DNA from 3 places in the Gluconobacter sp. Dm-44 genome. Region 1 is predicted to be linked to each of the others. Evidence: predicted binding sites of a transcription regulator. Region 1 holds the regulator's gene; each other region holds the start of a gene.
The links. The regulator LexA, encoded in region 1, represses DNA repair genes until DNA is damaged. The targets are predictions, from matches to a motif close to TGTTCTANNTANGTTC.
Positions count from the first base shown of each region.

Region 1 (10,097 bases):
CGGTCTTTTCCGGGCCGGAAATGCGGTCAGGCTGTGCAGCGAAAGCGGCCTTGGCGAGTTCGGGGTTGGGAATATCGCTCTGCCGAACCGATGGCAGGGCAACGGCAGCGGCTTCGGGGAACTTCTTCTGGATATCGTCCCAAGAAAGTCCGCCTTTCCATGCAGTCGCTGCCGCAGCGGCTTTCGCCTGATCCGTGAAGGTCAGGACCTGAAGCGTCCGGGTCTCGGGCATGTCATAGGTGCGCGCCTGAAAATCGTAGAGACGATGAAGAACATCGTCCGGAACCTCGATTGTCTTGGCAACGCTGTCCGCCGTCATGACGACCATCTTGGCATGACGATATTCTGTCGTGCGGAACATCTGTGGGTGGTTGTCATAAAAGCGGTGAAGCTGTTCGTCTGTGGGAGGCGCAGTCACAGTGCCGCTCGCAAACGGAATTTCCACCATATCGAAAAGGCGCTGGTTCGCATCGAAAGACAGCATGCGCCCCGTCAATGACGGGGGCGCGACTACGGCCTGACCGATCCCCTGCAACAGACCACGGGACGCAATATCCTCGCGAACGACCTGAATCAGTTTGCCTTCAGTCAGACCCATCCGGGTCAGACGGTCGTTAAAGATGCTTCGGTCAAACTTTCCGGCCGCGTCATGGAAAGCGGGGATCGCGAAAATATCCTGCCGAACCAGATCGTCGGGCACCATCATGCCTGCGCGCTCGGCCGCAAGCTGGATCTCGTTCTGCATCACGAGATTTTGAAGCGTCTGTCGGGCGATCTGCTCCACTTCGCTCTTGGGTAGCTTGGAGGGATCGGCAAGTCCGATCTGCTTGGCGACGGCGGGAAGCTGGGCTGAAAGTGCTCGGCTGAAATCGTCCGGAGTGATGCTGCGATCATAGATGCGCACGATTTCGTTGGACCCTGTCGCGCCCAGATTGGAGTAAACATCTCCCACGCCCCAGCCGATAAAGGCCAGAAAGATCAGAAGAGCGGCGGCACGGCCAATCCAGGAGTCAACAAACAGGTGGCGGAGCGAGATAATCATGGGGTCAGGGCAGATCCGGATAACGGGATGGTGCGGACACGGTAGGACCGCTAAACTTGCCGCACCATAATGTCGTGAGAACGGCTTGACCAGAAGCAGACCGGAACGGAAAGCATCCTTTTAGCCCCCGTCCGGTCCTTAAGCCCCGATTGAGCGGTTATCCCGCTACTATCGCCACGAAGGAGGAAGAGTGATCCCATCCCCAAGACTTGTCGTTGGTAACTGGAAGATGCACGGGCTGCGTGAGCAGTCCACCCGTCTGGCCCGTGCCGTCGCCGAGGGCGCAGAGGCCCTTCCTGATGATGTGCGGCTCGTCCTTTGCCCGCCCTTCACCCAGCTTGCGAGCGTTCACGGCATCATCAATGCCGCAGGCCCAAATACGCTACTGCACCTTGGCGCGCAGGACTGCCATACGACTTCGTCCGGTCCACATACCGGCGATATCTCGGCGGATATGCTGTCCGATCTGGGGGTACAGTATGTCATCCTCGGTCATTCCGAGCGTCGTCAGGCCCATGGCGAAACCGATGCGCTGATCCGCCGGAAGGTCGAGGCGGCCGAGGCTGCCGGGCTTATTCCCATCGTCTGTATCGGCGAGACGATGGAGGAGCGCCTCGAAGGGCGGACGACCACCGTTCTGGCAACGCAGGTCGAAGGGTCGCTGACGGACAATTTCAATGGTGTACTGGCCTATGAACCCGTCTGGGCCATCGGCAGTGGCTCCGTTCCGCCGATTGAGGAGCTTGAACGGACCCTCTCTTTGCTTCACGGACTGTTGCAGTCGCGTCTCAAGATGGATGACATTCGTGTCCCGATCCTGTATGGCGGCTCCGTAACACCGGCTCAGGCGCCGACCATTTTTTCCATCGGGTCGCTCGGAGGGGTGCTGGTGGGCAGTGCCAGTCTGGAAGCGAAGAGCTTTCTGCGCATTGCCGAATCAGCCTCTCTCCGCCTGTCTGCCCAACCATTGTCCGGACCCTATCGTTCATGACCACTCTTCTGCTTGCTCTCAACCTGCTGGTCACACTGGCGCTGATCGGGGTGATCCTCATCCAGCGCAGCGAAGGCGGCGGCCTCGGTATCGGCAGTGGCCAGGGGATGGGCTCGTTCATGAGTGGCCGCGGAACGGCAACGCTGCTCACGCGGGCCACGTCCGTCCTCGCCGGAATTTTCATGCTGTTGTGCCTGGTGCTGGCCGTCATGAACCGTGGTGCCTCCTCCGGCGTTGGCTCCCGCGACATTCTGGCCCAGCCACCCGCTGCTCAGACGACACCCGCGACCACAACCCCGGCAGCTCCCGCCGCTCCGGCGTCCACGCCTGCTCACTAATCGGGCCTGAAGATCCCCGTTCAGATTTTTTAACGGGGATCTTTCACACAGACGCGTCTCTTCGCTTCCCCTGCCCCATGTCGGCAGTGTATGAAGACCGCCCATGACGCGTTTCGTATTCATCACCGGCGGTGTGGTATCTTCTCTCGGCAAGGGCATCGCTTCTGCGGCCCTCGCTGCTCTCCTCCAGGCGCGCGGATACAAGGTCCGCATGCGCAAACTGGACCCCTATCTCAACGTGGATCCGGGCACCATGAGCCCGTACCAGCACGGCGAGGTGTTCATTACCGATGACGGGGCGGAAACCGACCTCGATCTCGGTCATTATGAACGCTTTACGGGCGTTCATGCCTCTCGGGCTGACAATACCACGACGGGCCGGATCTATTCGGATGTGATTGCGCGCGAACGTCGCGGCGACTATCTGGGCGGGACCGTGCAGGTCATTCCGCATATCACGGACGCGATCAAGGACGTGGTGGTCACGGGCACGGACGATTACGATTTCGTGCTGGTGGAGATCGGCGGCACGGTCGGCGATATCGAGAGTCTGCCCTTCCTTGAAGCCATCCGTCAGCTCCGCAATGATCTGGGCCACGCCCAGACCATGTGTGTGCATCTGACGCTTCTGCCCTACATTCCGGCAGCGGGCGAACTCAAGACCAAGCCGACGCAGCATTCCGTCAAGGAACTGCAGAATGTCGGTATCCAGCCGCAGATGCTCCTGTGCCGCTCGGACCGTCCCATTCCGGACAACGAGCGTCGCAAGATCGCCAATTTCTGTAACGTCCGCCCGGAAGCCGTCATTGCGGCGCTGGATGTGGACACGATCTATGCTTGCCCCATTTCCTACCACAATGAAGGAATGGATCAGGAAGTCCTGCGCTATTTCGGCCTGCCCTATGACAGCAAGCCCGACCTCTCGCGTTGGGAAAAGATCGTCCATGCGATTCGCGAACCCGAAGCCGAAGTCCGCGTGGCTGTTGTCGGTAAGTACACAGCTCTGCTCGATAGCTATAAATCGCTCGCTGAAGCCTTGCTGCATGGTGGCATCGCCAATCATGTGAAGGTCAATCTGGACTGGATCGAATCGGAAGAGTTCGAAAAGAACGGCAATATCGCCGAGCGCCTGAAAGACGCAGATGCGATCCTCGTTCCCGGCGGCTTTGGTGAACGCGGTGCCGAGGGCAAGATCCAGGCTGTCCGTTATGCCCGCGAGAACAACATTCCGTTCCTCGGGATCTGCTTTGGCATGCAGATGGCTGTGGTCGAATGCGCCCGCTCACTTGCGGGTCTCCCCAAAGCGTCCTCTACTGAATTCGGTCCGACGGACGAACCGGTGGTCGGTCTGATGACGGAATGGGCGCGTGGGGGCGAGCTGCTCCGCCGTCGTGAAGGCGGCGATCTGGGCGGCACGATGCGTCTTGGCGCCTATCCGGCAAAGCTGGTTCCGGGTTCCCGTGTGGCCGAGATTTATGGCCGTACGGAAATTCGCGAACGCCATCGTCATCGCTGGGAAGTCAACGCGCATTACAAGGATCGTCTGGAAAAGACAGGTCTGCGGTTCTCTGGCCTTTCCCCGGACGGCGTGCTGCCCGAAGTGGTCGAATACCCGGATCACGCATGGTTCGTGGCCGTGCAGTACCATCCGGAACTGCTCTCCAAGCCTTTCGATCCGCATCCGTTGTTTGCAGGCTTTATTGGTGCCGCCATCAAGGAGGCTCACAGCAAGTGAGCTTCCGGATTGGAGACCTTACGGTCGGTCAGGATCAGCCCTTCACGCTTATCGCTGGCCCCTGCCAGATCGAATCCCGCGAGCATGCAACGGAGATGGCTGATGCCATCTCCGCCATCTGCCGCGAACTCGGAATCGGGCTGATCTATAAAAGCAGCTTCGACAAAGCCAATCGGAGTTCGGTCAACGCTGCGCGTGGTGTGGGCATGGATGCCGGTCTGGAGATCCTTGCCAGCATCCGTGAACGATTCGGTGTTCCTGTCCTGACGGATGTGCATACTGCAGAGCAGTGCGCACCTGCCGCTCAGGCCGTGGATGTTTTACAGATCCCGGCATTCCTGTGCCGTCAGACGGACCTGCTGCTGGCGGCGGGCGAAACTGGGCGGGCCATCAACATCAAGAAGGGCCAGTTCCTCGCACCGTGGGACATGGCGAACGTCGCGGCCAAGATTGCCTCGACCGGCAATAAGCGCATCATGCTCTGCGATCGTGGCACGAGCTTTGGCTACAACACGCTTGTTAGCGATATGCGCGGTCTGCCGATCATGGCGCAGACGGGCTATCCCGTCGTGTTCGATGCGACGCATTCCGTGCAGCAGCCGGGTGGCCTTGGGGCATCAACGGGGGGGCAGCGTGAATTCGTGGAACCCCTCGCCCGTGCGGCGCTCTCGATCGGTGTGGCGGCTGTTTTCATAGAAACACATCAGGACCCGGACCATGCTCCAAGCGATGGCCCGACCATGGTGCCGCTTCATGAAATGCGCAGCCTCCTGACGCGTCTGCAAGCCTTTGATTCTCTGGCGAAATCCTTTCCGGCCTAACTCCCCGACGGAGCCAGAGCAGCCAGAAACAGGCTCAGTACCGCAATAGCCGTCAGTCCGGCTCTCAGTGGCAGATAGCCTGGGGGAAGCGCACCTTTCCTCCAGGCTTCCCGTTCCACCAGAAACGTCCCGACAAAACCGATGATTTCCAGCCCGAACCCGGCCCGGACATGACCGAGAACGCCGATGCAGAGGGCAAGCCATGCCCAGAGCGCAGGGCAGACACCCAGCACGAGGCGCTGCCGGTCCTGCTGTGAGGTGCCACCGACCGTAATGATGTCCGGTCGCTCCATGGCCAGCCCCCAGTGTACGGCCCCCAGAAATGACAGGATGCAGGCACCATACGCCAGCAGAATGATCTTCAGATGCGGCAGCGGCGTAAACAGTCCAGCAAGGAAGATCCACCCTCCAAGCGTCATGAAAGGGATCAGTCCGGCAATGCCAAGCACGAAAATGGGAAAAGGAAGGCGCATGTCGTCGTTGACCTCACGGCGTGATTTTGAGACTTGAAATAGCTGTTCCATTCAGAACGGTCACGAGCCAACCCGGTTCACGCATCCCAGGAGAGCTTCCATTGAGCGCCATCGTTGATATCATCGCCCGCGAAATCCTGGACAGCCGCGGCAATCCCACTGTCGAGGTCGAAGTCGAGCTGTCCTCCGGTGCCCGCGGCCGTGCAGCCGTCCCGTCCGGCGCTTCCACAGGCGCGCATGAAGCCGTGGAACTGCGCGATGGTGACAAGTCCCGCTATGGCGGCAAAGGCGTCCTGAAGGCCTGTAGTCACGTCGAGAACGACATCCTTGAAGTGCTTCAGGGGGCCGAATCCGAAGATCAGATCGCTATCGACAATGCGATGATCGATCTGGACGGAACGTCCAACAAATCCCGTCTGGGTGCCAACGCCATTCTCGGCGTCTCGCTTGCCGTTGCCAAGGCGACCGCCGAGGAACTGGAACTGCCGCTGTACCGCTATGTCGGTGGCGCCTATTCCCACCTTCTTCCCGTGCCGATGATGAACATCGTCAATGGTGGCGAGCATGCCGATAATCCGATCGACATTCAGGAATTCATGATCCAGCCGGTCGGCGCGCCGACGATTGCGGATGCCATCCGTATGGGCTCCGAAATTTTCGCACGCTTGAAGAAAGGTCTGTCCGAAGCTGGTTATAACACTAATGTCGGCGATGAGGGCGGCTTTGCGCCGAACCTGAAGTCTGCTGACGAAGCTCTTGGTTTCATTGCAAAATCTGTTGAAGCCGCTGGCTACAGACTTGGTGAAGACGTAACCTTCGCGCTCGACTGCGCCGCCACCGAATTCTATGCTGACGGACGCTACAATCTGAAGGGTGAAGGCAAGGAATTTGATGCGTCGGGCATGATTTCCTACCTTGAAGATCTGGCCAACCGCTATCCGATCGTCTCCATCGAAGACGGTCTGGCGGAAGATGACTGGGAAGGCTGGACCGAACTGACGACTCGCCTGGGCAAGAAGCTCCAGCTGGTCGGAGACGATCTGTTCGTCACCAATCCCGAGCGTCTGCGTCGCGGCATCAAGGCCGGAACCGGTAACGCACTGCTGGTAAAGGTCAACCAGATCGGCACGCTGACCGAGACGCTGGAAGCCGTCGAAACCGCTCACAAGGCCGGTTACGCCTGCGTCATGAGCCACCGTTCGGGCGAGACGGAAGACTCCGTCATTGCTGATCTCGCGGTCGCCACGAACTGCGGCCAGATCAAGACGGGTTCCCTCTCCCGCTCTGACCGTACGGCCAAGTACAACCAGCTTATTCGCATTGAGCAGCAGCTCGGCAGTGCGGCCCGTTATGCCGGTCGCAACATTCTCAGAAACTCCTGAGACTGAGCCAGGCCTCATTCCTCCCCGGAATGAGGCCTTTTTTGTGCCTGAATATGATTGATATCCGTATCATTCATTGTCTGGTCACAAATGACTGATATAGACTGATACAGTCTCTCAGAACGGAGTTTTCACGACGTGACACTGATCCGACTTATCAAGCGTGGTGTCCGCGCCGTAGCTCCTCCGGCTTTTTTCCTGTCGCTTACCGCCTATTTCGGCTGGAACGCGCTGCATGGAGCGCACGGGATTCATGCCTATCAGGAGCAGACCCAGCTTCAAAAGGATGCGCTTCAGGCCCGGCAGGACGCTGATGACGAGCAGAATGTCTGGCGTCGCCGTGTCGTTGCCCTCAAGGAGAAAGCGCTGGACGCTGATATGCTGGATGAGCGTGCCCGTGCCACGATGAACCTGACGCGCAGCGGCGATCTGGTTGTTCCTTACGGACCGCATGACAAGCTGTTCTGAACGGCAGTTAAAACGAACAGCTCTCAGAGCATAAAAAAGCGGCCCGAAGGCCGCTTTTTTTATAAAGACTGCTGGAGCAGCCTTACTTGATCTTGGCTTCGCGAAACACGACGTGCTTGCGTGCGACCGGATCGTACTTGCGTACTTCCATCTTTCCCGTAGCGGAACGGGCATTCTTCTTCGTGACGTAGAAGTAGCCGGTTTCAGCTGACGAAACGAGCCGGATCTGAATAACGTTGCTCTTTCCCATGATACCCTCGGGCTTTCGCCATAACTTATGCCGCTCGAAGGTGTCGATGCAGCATGTTGATCTCTAGATTTGGCGCACCATGCTGATTTGTGGCCCGTAGGTCAAGACCTTTGCGCACGATTTAGCGGTTTTCCTGTGGTTTCAAGGAGTTTGAAGCTTAAAAATTCTTGCTGGATAACTCTGTCGGTGCGTCTCTTTGCTTGAAGGGCAACAGGTGGGAACCTATAAGGAACAAATGCAGGATGCCCGTCATTCTGTGTCCTGTTCTGACCTGCCTCCGCCGAGGCGCATGGGAGCGCCTGTATGCTGACCCGTAAGCAGCACCAGCTTTTGCTGTATATCGACGACCATCTCCGCCGCACGGGATATTCGCCCTCTTTCGATGAGATGAAAGATGCCCTCGAACTGCGTTCCAAATCGGGCATTCATCGCCTGATTTCCGCTTTGGAAGAACGTGGCTTTCTGCGTCGGCACCATCACCGTGCACGGGCGCTCGAAGTGCTGCGTCTGCCCCATATGGGTACGGAAGCTCCTGTTGCCGCTCTGGCTCCGGAAACCGGTTTTGTCCCGGCTGTTCTGAGCCAGGGCGAGACGGGCCTTGATGGAGCCTTCTCCGAAGCCAGTGTCGCCAATGATCGTCAAACCGTCAGCATTCCTCTTTATGGTCGTATCGCAGCGGGTCTGCCGATTGAAGCCATGCAGGACGACAGCGACAGGATCGAAGTTCCCATTTCGCTTCTGGGCACCGGAGAGCATTACGCTCTCACGGTGGCTGGCGATTCGATGATCGAGGCTGGAATTCTGGATGGAGACATCGCCATTATCCGGCGACGTGAGACGGCCGAAAATGGACAGATTATCGTTGCTCTCATTGATGGACAGGAAGTGACGCTCAAGAAGCTGCGCCGTCGTGGATCAATGATCGCACTGGAAGCTGCGAACCGGGATTACGAAACGCGCATCTTCCCAGCAGAACGTGTGAACATTCAGGGACGGCTGATCGCCCTTTTTCGTCAGTATTAAAGAGGGGCGTCTGGAGTGATAGGATGCTGATGCGGTTACGGCCTATCAGCAAATCCTTATTTGGTTGGGGGTAAGGCCGCTCCATGAATGACCTTCACACTACCGTCCGGGCCGATAACTGTGCTGGTGCCATCTCCGTTAGGAATGATGATGGCCTTGCTGGGGCTTTTGTTCAGAAAGCGGGCCGCACTATCGGGAACTGACGAAGGAAGCGTCGGAATAAGATGGCTACGGTCGTGTGACACACCCTGATGCGTATCGGCACCCTCTCCGACTGACAGGCTTTGGCCCTGCATGAGTTGCGGGCCGGATGCGCCAAGGGCGCCCTTGCCAGCGATTCCGCCCATGAAGTTTTCGTCAAGTGCAGCACCGCCAAAGTACGTCGCCGGATCGCCGAGAGCGTGGCTGAACGTACTGTTAGGGTTTTCGACATCCTTGAGCGTCGGGAGCGGTTGCGGGGCCCCGGGCCAGATATTTCCGCTTTCAGGAAGAATTGGAGTTTCGGAGTATTTCTCACCGCGGGCGCGATGAATATTCTCGCTGTCACCATGAGGGCCGTTCGGATTATCGAGCGCCGTCCAGACCATCGTGTCGCGGATATACTTGCCCATGCCTGAACAGCCGCTCAGAGCGAGAGGTAGTGCCAGCAGAGCGGTCTTCCGCATTTCTTACTCCCACGAGGTCAATCCATGACCTTTAGCGGTCCTTGTAACGGAGCGCCAGATGAAGACAGTCGAAGAACGCTACAATTCTTTCGCCTTATGACCTCAGAAGCCGATTTTGGATGATTTACGGGATTGTCCCGCCATGATGCGGGCTAACCCTGCGGTCAGATATCCCCATCCGCTGATGACGGTCGGAATGACCGAGAACCAAAGGAGGATTCCGCCAATCAGCGTTGCCGGCAGAAAGGAAAGCCCCAGCATTCCTGCGGCCCCATCGCCACCGATGAGAAAACCGATTGCCACCATCTGGATGCCGGTCTTCCATTTCGCCAACCGGGTCGATGGAAGGGTTTCCCGCTGGGACGCCATATATTCCCGCAGGCCGCTGACCAGAATTTCTCGGATCATGATGATGATCGCTGCATAGAGCGAGTAGACAGGCAGTTGCGTTAGCCCTGCTAGAGCCAGCAGAAGTGATCCGACCAGAAGCTTGTCTGCGATTGGGTCCATCATCCGGCCCAGCTCGGACAGCTGCTGCCAGCGACGGGCCAGTGCTCCGTCCAGATAGTCCGTGATGCATGCGGCCGTATAGAACACGCAGGCGATCACATTCGCGGTCGGTGAATGCACGGAGAGCAGCACGACCAGTACGGGAATGGACGCGATACGCAGCAGTGTCAGAATGTTTGGCAGATCTGTCAGCATCACGTTCAGTCTAGAACAGTTTCCCTCATACCGGTATGCGCCAATGTGTCCGCGAAAGATGTATTTTTCGTGTAAATCGTCGAACGGGTCTCAGGGGCTGCGATGATCGGTTGAGGCTTTCTGGACCCATTCAGGATGGAAATGCCCATATATGGCAGTTGCCGTGCTCGAACTGATGCCGGGCGCGCTTTCCAGCTCCTCAAG
Region 1 is NZ_JAERLZ010000010.1:35,896-45,992, forward strand. It holds gene JK213_RS11825 (peptidyl-prolyl cis-trans isomerase) at 1-1,042, opposite strand, end outside; gene tpiA (triose-phosphate isomerase) at 1,233-2,033, shown strand; gene secG (preprotein translocase subunit SecG) at 2,030-2,371, shown strand; gene JK213_RS11840 (CTP synthase) at 2,475-4,106, shown strand; gene kdsA (3-deoxy-8-phosphooctulonate synthase) at 4,103-4,927, shown strand; gene JK213_RS11850 (DUF3429 domain-containing protein) at 4,924-5,400, opposite strand; gene eno (phosphopyruvate hydratase) at 5,502-6,782, shown strand; gene JK213_RS11860 (septum formation initiator family protein) at 6,921-7,250, shown strand; gene rpmG (50S ribosomal protein L33) at 7,333-7,500, opposite strand; gene lexA (transcriptional repressor LexA) at 7,804-8,523, shown strand; gene JK213_RS11875 (hypothetical protein) at 8,580-9,188, opposite strand; gene pgsA (CDP-diacylglycerol--glycerol-3-phosphate 3-phosphatidyltransferase) at 9,291-9,893, opposite strand; gene uvrC (excinuclease ABC subunit UvrC) at 9,984-10,097, opposite strand, start outside.

Region 2 (10,097 bases), on a different contig from region 1:
TACACGGGATCGTCAGGGCCGGATCACCGCCAGCCCAGTGCTCATTGCATTTGCGGCAGGAGACGGGCTCCTGTGTATCGGTCCACCGCATGGGCGGCCGACCGCGTGGTGTTGGGGCGTAAGGAAGGTAATGACGGCGCATGATGCTCGATCCATTTCTGGTTTTTGAACATCGTCGCGTCCGGCTGGGGGCTGTTCAGACTGCAACAGTACCGCGCAGCGGCAGGATCAACGCGGCCCGCAGCCACGCGCAGACGGCGTAGCCGGCGAGCATGGCGAGGACACGCGTTGACCCACCTGTTGCGGGCTGGGCAGCTTCCAGCCAGCCCTTTCTTCTATTACGCTTTCCTTCAATCTTTTCATTTCTGCCACCATCAAAACTACGATCCATTACCAATTTTTTCCGGTGTTATTCTGGTTTGTCATATATTACCGGTTATAGATATATTACAGATTATGGAAACAATTCCGGTATTTCATTCAATACCGGTTATTATATTAACCTGGAGAGACTGATGCCTGTAATTGTGATGGCTCGTCCCAAAGGGGGGTAGGAAAATCAACCTGTGCCGTGCTCTTGGCTACAGAGTTTGCGCGAATGAACGCCGAAGTTACGGTTCTGGATTGCGACCCAAGCCACTCGCTTACACGTTGGGCTTCTCGAAGCATCCTATCTGGCATTCGCCTCGTATCAGACGTCGGCCGGTCCGAAATTGTTCAGACAATCAAAAGAGTGTCTCCCAGTCAGCGCTTTCTTTCAATCCTTCCATGCTGCCATCCTCTAAACCGCTATGAACTACCGATTTTAGATTTTCAGGTGCTTTCCCGGTTTGTTATATATTTCCGGTCATAGAATTAATTTAGGTTATTGATTTATTTCTGGTAATGCATATATTACAGATTACCGAAACGATTCCGGTGACTTATTTAATACCGGTTATTGTATTAATCTGGAGAGATTGATGCCCGTAATTGTGATGGCTAGTCCCAAGGGAGGAGTAGGAAAATCAACCTGTGCCGTGCTCTTGGCTACAGAGTTTGCGCGAATGCACGCCGAAGTTACGGTTCTGGATTGCGACCCAAACCACTCGCTTACACGTTGGGCTTCTCGAAGCATCCCATCTGGCATTCGCCTCGTATCAGACGTGGGCCGATCCGAAATTGTTCAGACAATCAAAAGAGCAGATGGCGACGGAAAAATCGTCATAGTTGATCTTGAAGGTGTTGCTTCACAACTTGTCAGTCGCGCCATATCTCAGGCTGACCTAGTGATTGTACCGATGCAGGCAACAGCATTGGACGCTGAGATTGGTTCGGAAGCCTTGGCTCTCGTAAGAGAAGAAGAGGATGCTCTCGGAAGAACGATCCGTCATGCTGTGGTGCTTACAAAAACAAGTGCCGCGATAAAAAGTCGCGTTCAGAAAGATCTTGAAAGCCAGCTCAAATCGGAAGGCATCGACCTCATACAACCGTCATTAGTCTCCAGGGCAGCCTTTTCTGAGCTATTTGCCTATGGGGGCGATTTGACATCAATGCTCGAAAATAAAGAGATGACGACAGGCGGAAAAGTGGACAAGGCCCTAGAAAACGCAAGGGGTTTTGCGGAGGCTGTATATGACCGGCTCAAATAGACTTGCTGGACTACGGGCACGTCCGAAAGACGAAAGCGTGCAGCAAACTAAGATAGTGGATGCTGTAGGGGAGGCTCATGGCTTCTTAGATCGCACCCCGCGACGTAAGCCTGGTCGGAAGCCCAGCCCTAGAACCTATCAGATTCACCCCAAAATCATGCCAGAGATTGGGGACGCGATAGCCGGTGAGGCCGAGCGTCTAGGCATCACGCAAGGCGCGCTGATCGAAATTATGTGGCGCTCCTACAGCAAACAAAAATAAGAAGATTATTATTAATACCGGAATTAATTATATTACCGGTATTAAATATATAATCTGAATTTAATCTAATACCGGTTTTATACCCTTTATTAGAAATCTGGTTTTGTCAGAGATGTTCCTGAAATGCCAAAAGTCGTGGTCTAACCTAGCCTCCTAAGACTCTTGGCAAGAGTACCTTCGATAATTTTCTTGCCTTAAGTCCTTTTTTGTTCTCTTTATGTTCTCGTTAAGGAGAACATGAATGACAACGGACGCCCTGGCGCGACTGCGCGAGCAGGTCCGACGCTTGGAGCGTCGAGACCTGTCCCATTCCCATAGTGACACACTCGCCACCGGACATTCTGCCGTCGATGCCCATCTCGGCGGCGGTCTCAAGACCGGCAGCCTGCATGACTTTTTGATTTCTGATCCTCTGGAGAGAGGGGCCAGTCTCGCCATGCTGCTGCCCATCCTGAAAGAGGGCAGGGGGCCTATCTTCTGGATCAGCGATACACCGGCCGAACTGAACGGCTGCGGGCTGCATCAGTCCGGCGTTTCACTGGAACGTCTGGTCTGCATTGAAACGGACCCGGCCAGCCTGCTATCGGTCGCCGAAGACGTGTTGCGCGGGCCAGAGCGCGCACTGGCCGTCATCACAGGAAGCCACGTCCCAAGCCTCAAGGAAATCCGTCGCCTTAATCTGGCTGTGGAGGCGAGTGGCAACACAGGCTTCTTCCTGCGTTTGGCTCCCCTCACGCGCGCTCCCGGGAAAGATCCCTGCGCGTGCGCCACGCGCTGGCGGATCCTCTCTCATCCCTCAGCGCCACGATTTTTTCCGGGACTGGCCATGCCGCTTCCCGGTTCCCGACGCCTTTCTGCCGCGCTGCTGCGGGTGAGGGGAGGCCGCCCTGCTCACTGGATCCTCGACTGCACCGATCATGCGCCGCTTTCTCGCTCTCTGGATGCCCTTCTGGCGCACCGAGCGCCTTCAGCTCTCCCGCCCGGAAGACTTCCCGACCGACAGGCCCCTGGCCGTGCACGCGCCAGCGCATAACCGTCAGATCGTCACGGGTGTCAGTCCGGCTGCGCTCGCGGCCGGACTGACACCCGAAATGCCACTCGCACAGGCGCGCTCTTTGGTACCTGATCTTCTGACGGCAGAAGAAGACGCCGAAGCACAGAGGGCCGCGCTGACAGACCTGTGCTCCTGGTTGATCTGGCTGTCGCCGCTGCCCGCGTTCGACACTCCGGACGGTCTCTACAGCGACACCACCGGCTGCGCCCATCTTTATGGGGGTGAGACGGCCATGCTGGATCTCGTCAGGGAACGCCTGAAGGCGAAGGGACATTCCTGCTCCGTGGCACTAAGCGATACCGCCGCTGCCTCACGCGCCCTGGCCCGCTCTGGGATCAACCGGATCTGTCTCGTGCCTCCCGGTCAGCAGAGACAGGCGCTGCACCCGTTGCCCTGTTCAGCGCTTCCGCTGCCTGAGAAGGCGCTCTCCAGCCTCACACGCCTTGGACTCAACACGATTGGCGCCCTTGCAGATCTCCCACGCGCACCTCTGGCCAAGCGCTTTGGCAGAGAGCTTCTGAGCTGTCTTGATGAGGCTTTGGGACGACAGGCCCGCCCGCTCAGCGTCTTTCAGCCTGCGGACCGGATTTCCCTGACCCGGTCTCTGGTCGAGCCGATCAGCACGCCTGACGCCATTGCCACGGTGATTGCAGCCCTTGTGCCGGTTGTCTGCGAAAAGCTGGTGGCCCGGGGGGAGGGGGCGCGGCAGCTCGACTTTCTCTGTGTGCGCGTGGACGGATCCATCCAGGCCGTCCGCGTGGGAACATCCGATCCCACGGCTGACATTACGCGTCTGACACGCCTGCTGAAGGACCAGATCCCGCAGATCGCGCCAGAGTTCGGAATTGCAACCGTTATCCTCACTGTCAGCGCGAACGAACCGCTGGAAGCGGGACCTGAGCGGTCTGTCCTGCCAGACGAAACGGGAGCCTCTGAAACGCGCCTCCCAGCCTCTCTGATCGACCGGTTACTGAATCGTCCGGGCGTTGTTTCGGTTCACCAGCTCGCGCCCCGGTTTTCCGCCTGGCCGGAGGACGGACAGGCTCGCGTTTCTCCGGATAACATGGCAAAACCGGCTCTCGCGAGCCAGATGCTCTGGGCGCGGCCGAACACTTTGTTCGATCTGCCCGTCCGGGTGCAGGTGACTGCCCTGCTCCCGGACGGTGCGCCCCGCCAGTTCGTCCTGAAGCGACAGACGCACCGCATTGCGGCGGCCGATGGCCCCGAGCGACTGCTGGGCGAATGGTGGCAGACGTCCGAAAGTTACGGCGCGATCCGCGACTACTGGCAGGTTGAGACCACGACCGGCCTGCGCCTGTGGCTCTTTCGCAAAGGCGACGGAGCCCACGGCTGGTCCGGTTCGGGCGACTGGTTTCTACAGGGGGTCTTCTGATGGATCCCCGCGATGACCTGATCCCGGCCAGCACTTCGGACGTGGCCGAAGTCCTGATGCACGCGCTGTGTTACGACGGACGCAGGCGGACGCATGACGCCGCCGAGCTGATGGCCCGTCTGGTGGCCGAACGGCTGGTCGCCTATCTCGAACGCTCCGGCTTCGTGGTCATGCGCGCGCCCACCAGCAACGCGCCTGACAGCAGCCGACATCCCCATCCCCACCGCCGCTAGGCCATGAGCGCGCCTTACGTCGAATTGCAGGTGACGTCCTCGTTTTCATTCCTGCGCTCGGGCAGCCAGCCGGATGAACTGATCTTCCAGGCGAAAGCCCTGGGCTATGACACAATCGGTCTGACCGACTGGAACACTGTGGCAGGCGTGATCCGCGCCCATCTGGCGGCGCGCGAGGCCGGTCTTCGTCTTCTGCCCGGATGCCGTCTGGCTCTGCGCGATGGCAGTGCGCTCCTGGCCTATCCCCGCAACCGGGCGGGCTGGGCAGGTCTCTGCCAGCTCCTGACCCTTGGCCATCATCGGGGCGAGCGGGAGGTGTTCCTTCTGGGCTGGGAGGATCTCGTTGCAGCGGCATCGGACCTCGTCCTGATCCTGTTACCTCCCGAGGATCTGGCAGCGCTTCCAGGTCACGTTCAGAGCCTGCTGGATCTGCCCGGACACAGGGCAGGCGAAGAAGAGATCCGGTTTCTCGCGCTGACGATGCTCCGGCAGCCGGGAGATCTGGCCCGGCTTCACGCGCTTGCGGCGTTCAGTGCGGCACAAGGTCTGGCCTGCGTTGTGACGGGAGATGTTCTTTACCACGATGCGCGCCGGCACGTCCTTCAGGACGTGGTCACAGCCATCCGGGAAGGCTGCACCGTCGATGCCCTCGGCAACCGCCGTCACGTTCACGCTGATCGCCATCTGAAAGCCCCTGAAGAGCAGGTACGCCTCTTTGCCGCCTTTCCTGACGCCCTCGCCAACACACGGAGAATTGCCGAGATCTGCACGTTCAGTCTGGATGACCTGACCTATCAGTATCCGACCGAAACCGAGAGACCGGGCGAAAGCGCGCAGGAGACACTGACACGTCTGGTCGAAGTCGCACTGCCGCGTCGCTACCCGGCCGGGGCGCCGCCAGAAGTCGAGGCGCAGATCGCCCATGAGCTGAGGCTGATCGGCTCTCTCGCCTACGCTCCGTATTTCCTGACTGTGAATACGATCGTGCGTCATGCCCGCTCGCTCGGGATTGTCTGCCAGGGGCGCGGATCCGCCGCGAACTCAGCGGTCTGCTATGTTTTGGGCATCACGAGTATTGATCCGGTTCGCTCGGGCCTACTGTTCGAACGGTTCATCTCAGCCGAACGGCAGGAACCGCCCGATATCGACGTCGATTTCGAGAGTGACCGCCGCGAAGAAGTCATCCAGTGGATTTACCGGCACTATGGCCGCCACCGCGCGGCCCTGTGTGCCACCGTGCAGCGCTATCAGCCCAAGGGCGCGTTGCGCGAAGTCGGCAAGGTTCTGGGGCTACCGGAGGATCTGACCGGCCAGCTTTCCAAACACATCGCCTCCTCTCTCGCGGATCAGGATCTGTGTAAGGCACGCGCGGCTGATCTTGGTCTGAACCTGAAGGACAGACGCCTCAGCCTGACATTCCATCTCGCACGCCAGCTTCTCGGCTTTCCGCGCCAGCTTGGGACGCATCCGGGCGGATTTGTGCTGACCGAGGATCGCCTGGACGAACTTGTTCCCCTGCTGCCGACCGCCATGGACGGACGTCAGATTATTGTCTGGGACAAAGACGATATTGACGTGCTGCGCTTCATGAAGGTGGACGTTCTGGGCCTGGGAATGCTCGGCTGTCTGCGTCGCGGGTTCGAGTTGCTGCACACCGTGTATCAGACCCGCATGGATCTCGCTTCGATCCCGGCCGAGGATCCGCAGACCTATCGCATGATCCAGAAGGCTGACACGCTCGGCACATTCCAGATCGAAAGCCGGGCGCAGATGTCGATGCTGCCGCGCATGAAGCCCAGGACTTTCTATGATCTGGTGATACAGGTCGCGATCGTCCGGCCCGGGCCAATCCAAGGAGATATGGTTCATCCCTATCTCCGCAGGAGAGAGAAACTGGAGCCTGTCACCTATCCGTCCGAGACCCTGCGCGAGATCCTTGGGAAAACTTTGGGCGTGCCGCTGTTCCAGGAGCAGGCAATGCAGGTGGCCATCCATTGTGCAGGCTTTACGCCAGGCGAGGCGGACCAGCTCCGCCGTGCCATGGCGACGTTCAAAATGACCGGGGGGGTGTCGCCGTTCCGGGACAAACTGGTGAGCGGGATGCTGGCCAACGGGTATGAACAGGAGTTTGCAGAGCAGACGTTCAGCCAGCTCGAAGGGTTTGGCAGCTACGGCTTTCCCGAAAGCCACGCCGCCTCGTTTGCCCTGATCGCCTATGCGTCCGCCTGGATAAAATGCCATTACCCGGATGTGTTCTGCGCAGCCCTGCTGAACAGCCAGCCCATGGGGTTTTATGCGCCTTCGCAGATTGTTCAGGACGCGCAACGCCATGGCGTCGAGGTCCGGCCGATCTGTATCAATGCCTCCCGATGGGACTGCACGCTGGAGCGTAGCGGTACGTCTTTACGTAAAGCCGTAAGGTTGGGCTTTCGCATGGTGCGGGGGCTTGCTAACGGGCTCGGTGCGGCCCTGATTGCGGCCCGGATGCCGGATTATGAGAGTATTGATGATGTCTGGCGGCGTGCGGATGTGCCGGTCTCGGCCCTGGAATGTCTGGCGGAAGCGGATGCGTTCCGGGTGTTTGGACAGATGCGCCGTGCTGCACTCTGGTCGATCAAGGGTCTCGCCGATACGGCCCTGCCGTTGTTCGAAGCGGCGGATCGCGGGCGGAACTTTCCGCTGCCGGAGGTGATCGAGCCGGAGATTGTCCTGCCGCAGATGTCAGAGCGGGCGTCGGTGCATGAGGATTACCGGGCGACAGGACTTAGTCTGAACGGGCATCCCGTCGCGTTTCTCCGAGAGGGCTTACGAAAAGAGGGGATCGTGCGCTGTGGAGATCTGCCGTACCTGCGGGATGGGCGTCGGATCCAGCTCACGGGTCTTGTCCTGATGCGGCAGAGGCCGGGAACGGCGAACGGCACCATGTTCGTCACGATCGAAGATGAAACCGGCACGGCCAATCTGATTGTCTGGAAAGACGTGCAGGAGAAGCACCGGCTTCCTCTTCTCGCGTCCCGTCTGCTGGCCTGTAAGGGCCGGCTGCAGAAAGAGGGTGAGGTGATCCATGTCGTTGTGCTCAGTCTGGAAGACCTAACGCCATTGCTTCAGGGGTCAGAGCTGCTGAAGGCACGGGACTTTCGATAGGAAGGATAATCGGTTCGACCGATCTTATTCAAAAATAGAGAGATGCTTGTTGATGTTGAACCTGTGGAATTGTGGGCAGAGCGGCGACTGTGGTCAGCCGGAAGGGCTGTCCATCAGGACGCGAGCGGCCGTGGAACGGCTGTTCACAAATCCATAGGTGGATGACGAACAGATGGAACGTGCACATCCCTCTTTTCGATTGCCATTTTTCGCAGCACGATTGACGCAGCAATTCTTCGGACTCAGGAAAGGCAGCCATGCGCGTAGGACCCAAGAATCTCCCAAGCCGGTCACACAAACTTCCTGAAGATGAGGAGATAGACCTCCGAAACGCCTTTGGTCGTTTCGCCCGAGCTGCGTGTCGATCCAGAGGAAGCACAGTAGCCAAAAAATATCAAATCGAGGGAGCCGGCCGCTGGTTTTACTGTTCCTGCCGCGGCGATAATGAACGCTACCCTCCCGTTCTTGTGCCGCGCGGCGAAGACCACATTGTCCGCGCAAGCAGGGGCGGATGGAAGACCCATGATGAGAGATGCGATTTTTTTCGCGAGCCACATGAGCAACGTATGCTGGTTAGAACCTATCATTGTCCTGAAGAGGCGTCGCTGAATCTTATTCAGAACCATCGAGAAGATCAGACTTTCCCACGGACATCTGGTGGAACATCCTATCTTCGCAAACGCCCGGCCCTCGCGACACTTCTAGCCCGGCTCATGACCGCAGCCGGCTTGCAATGTCGCTCATACAAAGAGGATCCCTGCAAGCGAAGCGAGCAGTTCAGAAACATTCGAGATGCATCTGCTGATTTACAACTGGCACCCGGCATAAGTCTTGCCGACTGGCTGATCACTTATGACAAAAATCTGAACGCACTGGTCCATAGCATTGGCAAACAGCGCCCGGAGACATTTGGTGGGAAAAGGCCTCATGGCATTCTCATAACGCTGGCGAGGACATGCGATAGTGGTCAGATTACCACAATTTTTGACACGACCATCCCTGTGCGGGGGACCATTACAATTTTTGGCGAACGCAACGGCGCTGACCGTGAAGCCGCCGAAGCACTCGCTGCACGGTCCCCGTATCTGGTCATCTGTTTGATTGCTGCCGCAACTGCGGGCGACACGCCAGAAGTCCTGAAAGCATATGCCCATCCCTGCCTGTCTGAAGACGACCTTATGATGGTCGACAGCGATCGAGAGCGCGTCACGTTCACTCAACTTCAGAGCGTACAAACATGGCTCCATACAAAGAAGAACCGTGACGTCGCAATCGAGAAGCCCTTGTTTGATATTGGGCCCGAAGTAGCCGAAGATGAAGACCCGCGCGAACCTTGTGTGCCTGACTTCATAGTCAAAATCGAGCCCGAGCGTCCTGATGGAGACGGCAGTCAGATCATTGTCGAGACCATGGGGTTCGATACAGACGACTACAGAACCCGTAAAGCCAGGATGCATCCTCTGATGTCACAAGCCCTGAGCGACGCCGAAGTCATCGAACATGATTTTTATCGACCCAAAGACAAGACACAGTATGAGCGGGACACGGCTTTCTGGAGGAGGGTACGGTGGGCGCTCACAGGGCCAGAATGATAGGATGACATCCCCCGTGATCGTCTACCCAGGAGAAAATTACGTTGAGTGCTCTGGATGCAAACTGCAATCGAGCGATCCTGTTGGACTATTATTTGATGCGTAAGATTTTGGGTACCCTACTGGTACTGGTGAGCGGACAACACATTAAATCCGTTCACGGATACGCACTCCATTGCCTGTCGAAAAACATCTGTTTCCCGACAGGCCCTATATCTGCGATCGCGCTCATGAGGCCTCCTAGCTATGAATGTTCACGCTAAATGGCCGGTTTTTCATCGCGATATATGGGCAGCTATGGGAGGTAAACGGAATGTCCGCTCCGGAGGTCTGATCCGCCCAAAGCGGACATTTTGCCATTTTCGGCTTGAGACGGAGCTTGCTGACGTGGTATCTACCATGTAGACACACGTAGGAGAGATTCAATGCTTGGAACCGTTCGTAAATGGGGGAACAGCGCCGCCATTCGTTTGCCGGCCAATATCCTTGAAGCGGCTCACCTGCATGTTAACCAGGCCGTTGATGTCCGGGAAGAAGATGGACGCATCGTCATTCAACCGGTTCGATCTGCTGCCCTTTCTCTGGAAGCCCTGACCGCTGCGATCACGGATGATAACCGCCATGGTGAAGTGAGTTTTGGATCTGAAGTCGGTGGAGAGATCTGGTAAGTGTCGGCGTGGGTACCAGACTGCGGAGACATTGTCTGGCTGGAGTTTGATCCTCAGGCAGGGCGTGAACAGGCCGGACATCGCCCCGCTGTCGTATTGTCTCCCGCCAGCTATAACAAA
Region 2 is NZ_JAERLZ010000008.1:127,215-137,311, forward strand. It holds gene JK213_RS10815 (hypothetical protein) at 1-142, opposite strand, end outside; gene JK213_RS10820 (hypothetical protein) at 197-391, opposite strand; partial or broken gene JK213_RS16175 (hypothetical protein) at 560-853, shown strand; gene JK213_RS10830 (ParA family protein) at 963-1,631, shown strand; gene JK213_RS10835 (ImuA family protein) at 2,135-2,926, shown strand; gene JK213_RS10840 (DNA polymerase Y family protein) at 2,811-4,340, shown strand; gene JK213_RS10845 (hypothetical protein) at 4,340-4,573, shown strand; gene JK213_RS10850 (error-prone DNA polymerase) at 4,577-7,717, shown strand; gene JK213_RS10855 (hypothetical protein) at 8,284-9,309, shown strand; gene JK213_RS10860 (AbrB/MazE/SpoVT family DNA-binding domain-containing protein) at 9,735-9,977, shown strand; gene mazF (endoribonuclease MazF) at 9,978-10,097, shown strand, end outside.
Region 2: the regulator LexA is predicted to act here: its motif matches at 2,101-2,116, upstream of JK213_RS10835 (ImuA family protein).

Region 3 (10,097 bases), on a different contig from region 1:
CGATAAAGAGCTCGACGTTCGCGCCCATTGCGAGGCGCTTTTCTAGCAGCGGTGCAATGAGATCAGCGCCTGCGCGCTTCAGGAACGCCACTGCGATGAAAATCTCGTCGGCGTTTTTGATGATGTCCGGGATAAATACTGAGTGATCGGCCTTTCCCGTGTTCGCGACGAGCATTCATTCCCTTTCTTCATAAGCAAGGGATACTAATCGTCGTGCGAACCAATCCCCTACACGGGTTGTAGCGGATTGATCCGTTGTATGGATACCGGAATATTTTGATACCTCGAAAAATGACGACCTTTAAGTCGCAGATATGGCCGAGGTGATGATGTCATAGAATAGTCGGTAGCTTCCATTTTGACCGGACGGTTCTCGGAGCTGAAATGAATAACCGGGCTCGATCGTAAGTCGTCATGAGCGTGAACGCTGCAAATGGCTTGTTTCGGTCATCCCTTCCCAATAACCGACCTTCTGTTCACCCCCTAAACAGTCTATCTGCTCAACGAATGGCAGCGGACAGGCTGTAGTCGCCTTCACCTCGGACATTCGGACGTTCATGGTAATTGCCTGAAAGCGGACATTACTAAACTAAGCTTGATAGACTGAGTTTGAGACAAAGCGGCCATTCCCGCTGAGCTATTCGAACGTCCGGATCTCCCGGAACCGGCCGGTCACAGGATCAGGGACTACGCATCTTGCCGGCCTGATGATCGTCGGCTTGGGGCGCCGGCCCCGACCGGCGCGGTGTGACCGGGGCGAGGTGGGAGCTCCAGAAGGATTAAGGCGGAGCTTCGTCCAGAACCCTGGGAGCCCCGACTGGCCCGCTTGCCGAGTTCAGATCTCTGGAAGGTTATGGTCTGGATGTTGATCCAGCCAAGCCGACACTGCACCGTCGCGATCATCGGGCAGTTCCTTGGCTGTGGTGTTCATCAAGCCAGCGCGCCGCAGATATCGGAATGCGGCTCGACCACCGGGGATCATGTTGAGGCGCCTAGCATCCTTCCAATGCCCTCGCACCATCGCCTCTTCCGACGCGTATAGCGCGTCCACGTCGGTCGTTACGGCCATCACCTTGTGGTGGATGTAGGTAACACGCTTACCTTCCAGCTCCTCTCTCAGCTTACGGTGGAACAGCAAGTTGCTGCCCTTGCGCATTGCTCGCCGATGCTCTGCCCAACGCGTCTTCCAGCTGCGCGTCGTGATGCCGACGTAGAAGTAGCCGTCGACCGGATACGACGCGCCTTCGCCGAAGATGTGCTGGTAGAGCACGAACGACTTTTTCGGCCAGCCGGACGGGAATAGGAGCAAGTGAGCGGGGGCCGAGAACAGTAAGCTAGGCTCGCCGATGGCGGACGAAGGCACGTTGATATCGAACCGTCGGGCAGCGTCCAGGAAAGCCGAATCCGCGACCCAATCGATCCGGATGATCGGTGAGAGGATGAGTTCGTCGGCCTGCGGGGGTTTGCCGGATCGATAGCCTTCGCTCCCGACAGATACGCATCGATGTCCGGGGCGCATCGTCTCCTGCGGGGCGACGAAGCGGGGTCCGTTCCGCATGAACATCATGTGGAAGTCGGGTATCGCCTGTCCAGACTTCACGCGGATCACGCCACCAGGCTCCCGCGCGCTACTCAACCAGTGCGCGCCATATTCCGTCTTGCACCAAGCCCGCAGCCGCCGCTCGACTTCGCTGCGCAGCTTGTGCATCGGCGTCGGCGTCAGATGCTCCCACCAGGCTTTGTCGATCGTGATCTGCGCTTCCGCACCGGCCGACTTCGGTTTCACCGCGCAGGTTGCTCCATCAGAGCGGCGGCCGTCGCGTGTTCGGCGGGAGCCTCGTCATCGTTAACGTCATCTACGCGCATCATCATGCGGTAGTGCGCACCCTGTCCGGTCTTCTCAAACACCTGTTCGAACACACGCAGATATCCCTCCACCGCGTTCTCATCGATGGCGACGTAGATGTCGTCGTGGGCGCTGTGGGAGCCGTCGTTGATCCAGGAGAACAGCGATGCGCAGATCTGAGAATCGCGTCCATCGAACTTCGCGACGATCTCGTCTTGCTTGAGGCCGCCCAGTACGATGAGGTAGTTCTCGACGATCCTGCGCATCGTGTTCTGGATCGTCAGGCTCGCCCGGTTAGGATTTCGGACATCCTCCCACAACAGCTCGTAGGAGGTCTTCACCGGGTTCTGCTCGTAGCGATGGAGTGACGAGACGTTGTCGCGCTTGCGGACGACCCAGAAGGTTTCGAAGGCGCGCACGCCTGTGAGTGGTCGACGACGGTCGTAACTGACCTCCTTGTGGAAGTAGATGTTATGCGTGAGCACGAACACCTGCTTAATGTTTCCACGGTCATCCGAGGTGTCGGAAATCACCCTTCGTATCAGCGCGCTGACGATGAACAGCACATCGGCGTCGAGGCTCGACACCGGATCGTCGAACACGACGATTCGCTCGGCCGTGGTGTTGTTGCTTGAAAGGCTACCGGCCAGGCGATGGTAGAAATACAGGAACGTGATGAACGAGCGCTCACCCTCGCTAAGTGTACGTGCGGCGTCCGTGCCGTCGAGCCGCACGATCCGGTACATGTCGCTACGTTCACCCGCGACCTCGAGCTTGAAGTTCAAGAATCCGAATGAGGCGAGGATGCTGTTGATGGTGTCGACCGTAGGCCGGACGCTGGTGATCGATTCTTCGATCTGCCTGCGTTCCCGGTCCTTCTCAGTCCTGAGAGCCGCCTTATTGGTGATGCTCGCCTGGAGGCCGGTGATCGTACGTTGAATGCCGCTGGTGGCCGTCGTGAAGGTGTCGAGGTCGGTCCGGCGCTCCTCTACCACAAACCGCCAGACTTCTGCGATCAGCCTGCGCTTCGCGTTGCCGAGATCACGAATGGTCTTGTTATATCCCTCTGCCGCCTCATTGGCGGCCGTGATCATCGCAGATATGGCAGCTGACTGTGTAGACGTCGGCTCTAGGTTAACCACATTACTAGGTTCGCGCTGCTTGGCATCGATACGGCTCTGGTTCAGCGCCAGCACCGTCTTCAATGCAGTGTAGTGTTCTTCGAGGACCGAAGCGTCGATGAACCTGCTCGGAGCAGACAGCATGGCATCGATCCGCGCGCAGATCGTATCGACGGCTGCCGTGTAGTCGCGCTTGAGGCCCGCGATCGCCTCCACGTCCCTCAGATACTGCTCGTCGAAGAACTCGTTCAGGTCACGCGTCAGGTCGGGCGGCGTGGGTTGCTGGCAGAAGGGGCATCTCCCGCTCGCTACGTCGAGGTATCCCACGCCCTGCTTCACCCAGTCGCTATTCCCGAGCCGGCGGATCAACTCGGCCACGACGACGTCGTCGCGACCGACCACTTGGCGGGCCAGGATCGCCGCCCCGTCCAACCCCGTCAGTCGATCGAAGGAGATCGCGGGGATCGACGTTTCCACTGGTGCCGCCGACTGGAAGACTGTCTCGGCGTGGGCGATAAGCTCTTCGAGGGTCTTGAGATCAACGCCCTCGACGGCTGCCTCCTGCAATACCTTATCGCAGAAGGCCACTCGACCACCCCGATGGCCCGTGAATGCTGCCTCGAATTTGTCCTTGTGGTCCTGCTGAGATTTCCAACAGGCATGCTCCAGCGCAGTCCGTGCCGCAGCGAGTTCTCCCTGGCGTCCGCTATTGCCATCGTCGCCCTGGAGCTGCACCCGCAGTCCGGCCAACTGGCGGTCGATGGCCTCGATCTCCTGCGACAGGCGCGCGATATCAGCAGCAGCTTGCGTAGACTCTTCGCCCAGCGTGAAGATGCCGGGCATCTGCTCGCCGAAATTGTGCTCGGCGAAGTCCCTGTTGTAGACGAGTGTCTCAAGCGTGCGCCCGTTCGCCCATATCACTTTGAAACCGGCACGGGACGCGGCGTCATTCACAGCCCGCGAGATCGTCGTTTTCCCGCATCCGTTGTGGCCGAACAAATAGTTGACTTTCTTCAGGTCCGTCAGCCGCTCGCCGGCGGCCGGATAGGTCGCCTCGCCGGCGATCTCGATCGCGGTAATCAAGCCTCTTCTCCCAAATTCCCCCTAAAGAAGATAGTATCTCGATCCCGCGATCTTCGCCACAAAATCGGGTCAGTTCCAACCGCTCCGAACCCCTCGCGTCATCGACGTGGTCACCGGTCGAGTGACCGACAACATGCAAACTTTCGGATAATTGCCGTTGTCGTTCGGAGGCTTCGCGCCGAGCAAATGACTGCCTCTTACGGAAGCTGCCAGTCAAAGCTCGATCGGCGAGCGACGCATTCTGGTCGAAAGCTGCAAATGTCAGCATTCAGTTATTTCTTCCCTATAACCGACATTCCACTTACCCCCCCTTGGCGGACATTACATGTTGCTTCTGGTGCGGGTTAAAAGATCAGAGATCCATTCAGATAAAGCTCCTGAAGCCTTTGTCTTAGGACGCCAATGTTGTCATGGGAGCGTCGGCTGTGCGCATGTGAATTCTCCCCTGGGTTTCACAGGGGGGGGAGGAATTGAGGAGGAAGAATCCTCTACCTTCAAGTCTTTACGTCACCTCCCGGGATTTTCCTGAGCAACGAGTGGACAACCAGTCTGCCTGTCCGGTGCAAATTGGCATTGACTTGCGCAATCACATGAGAACAAAATAAGAACATATAGTCTTGAAATTCTGCCAGACAAGGGGCGGCGGACCTGTGCAATGAGTGCTTCTTCCAACACGAAACCAGCGCTGGAGACGTTGCGTGCTGCCATCAGCCGTCTGGAAGGTCATACGAACCGGCGTCGGTCCGTTCTGCCTTTTGGTGTGAGGGAGATCGATAGTCGTCTGCCAGGGGGAGGGCTCGCGCTGGGGGCTCTCCATGAAGTGGCCGGTGGCGGCAATGATGCGCTGCATGGTGCGGCAGCCGGACAGTTCGTTGCCGGGATCGCGGCCCGGACACGCGGCAAAGTGTTGTGGATCGTCACCCGTCAGGATGTGTTTGGTCCCGCGCTCAAACAGGCCGGTTTGTCCGGCCGAAGGGTCATTTATGTCGAGGCCGCCGCGGAGGCTGACGTTCTGGCATGTTTCGAAGAGGGGCTGCGGCATGGCGGTCTCGGGGCCGTGGTCGCAGATGTGGCGCGTCTGTCGATGACGGCGTCCCGTCGCCTGCAACTGGCTGCTGAAACATCCGGTGCGCTTGGCCTCGCGATCCGGCGCTGGCGCCGTCAGACCGAGGCCGCCGATTTTGGTCAGCCGACGGCGAGTGCCACGCGCTGGCGGGTGTCCGTATTGCCCTCGGTTGGGTTGCCGGTGCCGGGAGTGGGTCGACCCCGCTGGTTGCTGGAACTGATCCGAGCCCGTGCGGGCGAATGTGCTGATTTTGAAGTGGAGGCCTGCGATGCCAAAGGGAGGCTCGCCTACAGGAGTTGTCTCGCGGGTGGTCTCGCTTTACCTGCCGCTCTGGCCAACAGACCGGATCAGGAAGCGGTTGGGGCACGACGCGCCAGCGCCTGATCTCCCTCTGGCGCTGGTAGGGCGGGAGGGGCGTCGTCGCGTTGTGCTGTCGGTTGATCTGGCGGCCCGCAGGCTGGGTCTGCGTCCTGGCACACCGGTCGCCAAGGCGCAGGCGCTCTATCCGGATCTGGTCCTCATGGATGCCGATCCCGAAGGCGACCGGCAGGGGCTGGAAAAGCTGGCCTTGTGGTTCCAGCACCGGATTTCCCCTCTCGTCGCAACCGATCCGCCGGATGGCCTGATTCTGAACACCACGGGTGCTGACCATCTTCATGGTGGTGAGTGCACCATGCTCACGGACATGATCCATCGTCTGTCCAGTTCCGGCCTCAGAGCAAAAGTAGCCATAGCCGAAACGTGGGGCGCCGCTCACGCGCTCGCACGTTATGGCCAAGCGTCGCTGACTATCGTGCCGCAGGGGGACGTGGCTTCCGTCCTTTCTGACTTACCCATTGAAGCCCTGCGTCTGCCCCCCAGGAGTATCGAAGGGCTGATAGCGCTAGGGGTGTCGCGGATTGGCCCACTCGCTGCGATGCCGCGGGCCCCGCTGACGCTACGCTTTGGCCCCGACATAGCCCGTAGACTGGATCAGGCCTTCGGTCGCGTGAGTGAGGCCATCATCCCGATCCGGCCTGTTGACCCGGTGCAGGTGGTGCAAAACTTTGCCGAGCCGATAGCTGCGGGGGAGACCATCGCCCGCTATATTGGCAAGCTGGTTCCTGTGCTGTGTAAAAAGCTGGACGAGCGCGGGCAGGGTGTGCGGCGTCTTGATCTACTGCTGCACCGCGTCGACAGCCGCACCGAAGCTGTCCGCGTGGCCACGGCGACGCCGGTGCGGGACGTCAAGCGCCTGACCCGGCTGCTGTGCGAGAAGATCGAGACCATCGATCCCGGTTTCGGCATTGAGCGTATGGTGCTGATTGCCTCGCTGGCCGAGCCGATGGACCGGCGTCAAACCGTCTCCTCCCTGACCGAAGAGGAAGAAAGCGATGTTTCCGACCTGATCGACACGCTGGCCAATCGGGTCGGCACCCATGCGCTTTATCGGTTTGCCGCGGTGGAGAGCGATCTCCCCGAAAGGTCTTTCTGCCGCGTGCCGGCTCTTGCCCCGGAAGAGGCAAAGGATTGGCCCAATCACTGGCCACGTCCGACACGTCTGCTGCCGCGTCCCGAACCGGTGCAGGCCATGGCAGAACTCCCCGACCAGCCGCCGTTGTTCTTCATCTGGCGTGGCGTCCGGCGCAAGGTGAAATGCGCGGATGGCCCCGAACGGGTTTTCGGGGAGTGGTGGAAGGATGACACCGAACTGACCATCGCCCGGGACTATTTCCGGGTGGAGGACACGAGCGGAGAGCGGTTCTGGCTCTACCGCGCGGGGGATGGTGAGCATGGCGAGACCGGATCGCAGGCCTGGTTTCTGCATGGCATTTTCGGGTGACGTCCTCGGTACCTCCTTATGCCGAGTTGCAGGTCACAACGTATTTCTCGTTCCTGCGCGGGGCCTCATCGCCCATCGAGTTGTTCGAGGAGGCGAAAGCGCTTGGGATTGAGGCGCTGGGGATCTGTGACCGCAATTCTCTGGCTGGCATGGTGCAGGCCCATGTTGCGGCGAAAGTGGCCGGAATCCGGCTGGTCGTCGGGTGTCGCCTCGACTTTGCTGATTTTCCGTCGGTGCTGGCCTATCCGACCGACCGCGCCGCTTATGGACGGTTGTGTCGGCTGCTTACCATCGGCAAGGCCCGCGCCGGGAAGGGCAAGTGCCATCTACTCTGGGAAGATCTGGTTCATTGGGGCGAGGGGCTGCTTGTCATCCTGATCCCAGACGTGGCTGATGACGCATGCGCTCTGCATCTGCGAAAGCTGAAAGACATCTTCGCCGATCGCGCTTTCATGGCGCTGACGCTGCTCCGACGTCCCAATGACCAGATGCGGATTTATGAACTGGCGCACCTGGCGCATCAGACAAGAGTGCCAACGGTCGTAACTAATGACGTGCTGTTTCATACCTACGACCGGCGCATCCTGCAGGATGTCGTCACCTGTATCCGGCACAACACCACCATCGACGACGCCGGGTTTGCCCGTGAACGTCATGCGGATCGCTACCTGAAACCGCCTGAAGAAATGGCCCGACTGTTCAGCCGGTATCCGGAAGCCGTGGCGCGGTCCGTCACCATCATGAACCGTTGCAGGTTCAGTCTTGATGATCTGGCCTATCAGTATCCGGATGAAGTTTCGGTCCCGGGTCAGACGCCGCAGCAGGCCCTTGAAGCCCTGACGTGGGAAGGGGCAGACAGTTTCTATCCCGAGGGGATCCCTGACGAGGTTCGCAGGAGCCTCCATCATGAACTCGCCCTGATCGCGCGCATGGATTACGCGCCTTACTTTCTGACAGTGCACAGTATCGTCCGTTACGCCCGTTCCCGAGGTATTCTGTGTCAGGGTCGGGGTTCGGCCGCCAATAGTGCCGTTTGCTACGTGCTGGGTGTCACGGCCATCGATCCGGCCCGGAACAACCTGTTGTTCGAGCGCTTCATCAGTGAGGAGCGACGCGAGCCACCGGATATTGACGTAGACTTTGAACATGCGCGCCGGGAGGAGGTGCTCCAGTGGGTTTACAGTCATTATGGCCGGGACCGCGCAGCCCTGACGGCTGTCGTGACGCGTTATCGCGCCAAGGGTGCATTGCGGGATGTCGGCAAGGTCATGGGATTGCCTGAAGATCTGATCCGTACGCTCTCCGGGCAGATCTGGGGCTGGGGGCGAAAGCTGGAAACAGACACGCTGACGGACACCGGCATCGATCTCTCTGATCGCCGCATTCGTCTGACCTTGGATCTGGCCCGCTGCCTGATGGGCGTGCCACGCCATCTTTCCCAGCATCCCGGTGGCTTCGTGCTGACCCATGACCGGCTGGATGAACTGGTCCCGGTGGAGCCAGCGGCCATGGACAACCGGCAGATCATCGAGTGGGACAAGGATGATATCGACGTCCTGAAATTCATGAAGGTCGACTGTCTGGCGCTGGGGATGCTGACCTGCATGAAGAAAGGGCTCGACCTTCTGGCCGAACACAAAGGCCAGCATTTTACGCTGGCGACCATTCCGGCTGAGGATCCGCGCACATATGGAATGATCCGCAAGGCCGATACGATCGGGGTGTTTCAGATCGAGAGCCGGGCGCAGATGTCCATGCTGCCGCGCCTCAAGCCTCGCGTTTTCTATGATCTGGTCATTGAAGTTGCGATCGTGCGGCCTGGTCCCATTCAAGGGGATATGGTCCATCCTTACCTGAGACGGCGCGAGGGACTTGAACCGGAGGAGTATCCGACACCTGAACTGGAGAAGGTGCTGAAAAAGACCCTTGGCATCCCGCTGTTTCAGGAGCAGGCGATGCAGGTCGCGATGGTCTGTGCGGGATTTTCAGCCAGCGAGGCGGATCAGCTGCGCCGCGCCATGGCGACGTTCAAGAATACTGGCACGGTCTCCCAGTTTCAGGCCCGGCTGGTCGAAGGCATGAAGCGCAAAGGATACTCGGAAGAGTTTGCCGAACGGATTTACCAGCAGCTTGAGGGCTTTGGGTCGTACGGTTTCCCGGAGAGTCATGCGGCAAGTTTCGCAATTCTTGTCTATTCTTCGTCCTGGATGAAATGCAGACATCCCGATGTGTTTCTGGCGTCCCTGCTCAATTCCCAGCCGATGGGGTTTTATGCACCGGCCCAGCTTGTGCGGGACGCGCGCGAGCATGGCGTTGAGATCAGGCCAATCTGTATCAACGCGTCACGATGGGACAGTACGCTTGAAGGGCCAGAGACAGGAGAGGGCAGATTTGCTGTCCGGCTGGGCATGAGCCTGGTGAAGGGACTTGCCAATGATGAGGCCGCACGGATCGTTATCGCGCGGGGGGCAAAACCGTTCACATCAGTAGACGATCTGTGGCGTCGGGCAGGGGTGAAGGCAGCCTCGTTGACGCATCTTGCCGAGGCGGACGCCTTCCGGCCGACTTTCGGTCTCGCAAGACGTGAGGCTCTTTGGGCTATCAGAGCCCTGCGTGACGAGCCCTTGCCGCTGTTTGCTGCGGCCATGGTCGAACACGAGGCAGAGGAACCCGATATGTTGCTCCGGCCCATGCAGGAGGGGGCCGAAGTGACACGCGATTACAACCGGACCGGCCTGACCCTGCGGGACCATCCACTCGCCTTCCTGCGCAGCGATTTGTCCGAACAGGGCATCGTGTCCTGCCGACAGGCACTGGATGCAAAGGACGGACGCAGACTGACTGCGGCAGGGCTTGTGCTGGTGCGGCAGCGTCCGGGCTCGGCGGAGGGTGTGGTGTTCGTCACTCTGGAAGATGAGACCGCCGCGCTGAATGTCATCGTCTGGCCGGACATGTTCGAGAAATACCGACGCGTCGTGCTGTCCAGTCAGATGTTGGGCGTAAAGGGTCGTCTTCAGAAGGAAGGCGAGGTCGTGCATCTCGTCGCCCGCGAGATCATCGATTTCTCTGCGCTTTTGGCTGATGTCGGGAACCGTTCTCTGCACAGCGTTGGCAGAGAACGGCAGGAAACACAGTCCGAGAAGATCGTCGTGGCATCAC
Region 3 is NZ_JAERLZ010000012.1:10,793-20,889, forward strand. It holds gene JK213_RS12705 (phospholipase D-like domain-containing protein) at 1-175, opposite strand, end outside; gene JK213_RS12710 (hypothetical protein) at 836-1,786, opposite strand; gene JK213_RS12715 (AAA family ATPase) at 1,783-4,050, opposite strand; gene JK213_RS12720 (ImuA family protein) at 4,706-5,500, shown strand; gene JK213_RS12725 (DNA polymerase Y family protein) at 5,385-6,938, shown strand; gene JK213_RS12730 (error-prone DNA polymerase) at 6,935-10,097, shown strand, end outside.
Region 3: the regulator LexA is predicted to act here: its motif matches at 4,645-4,660, upstream of JK213_RS12720 (ImuA family protein).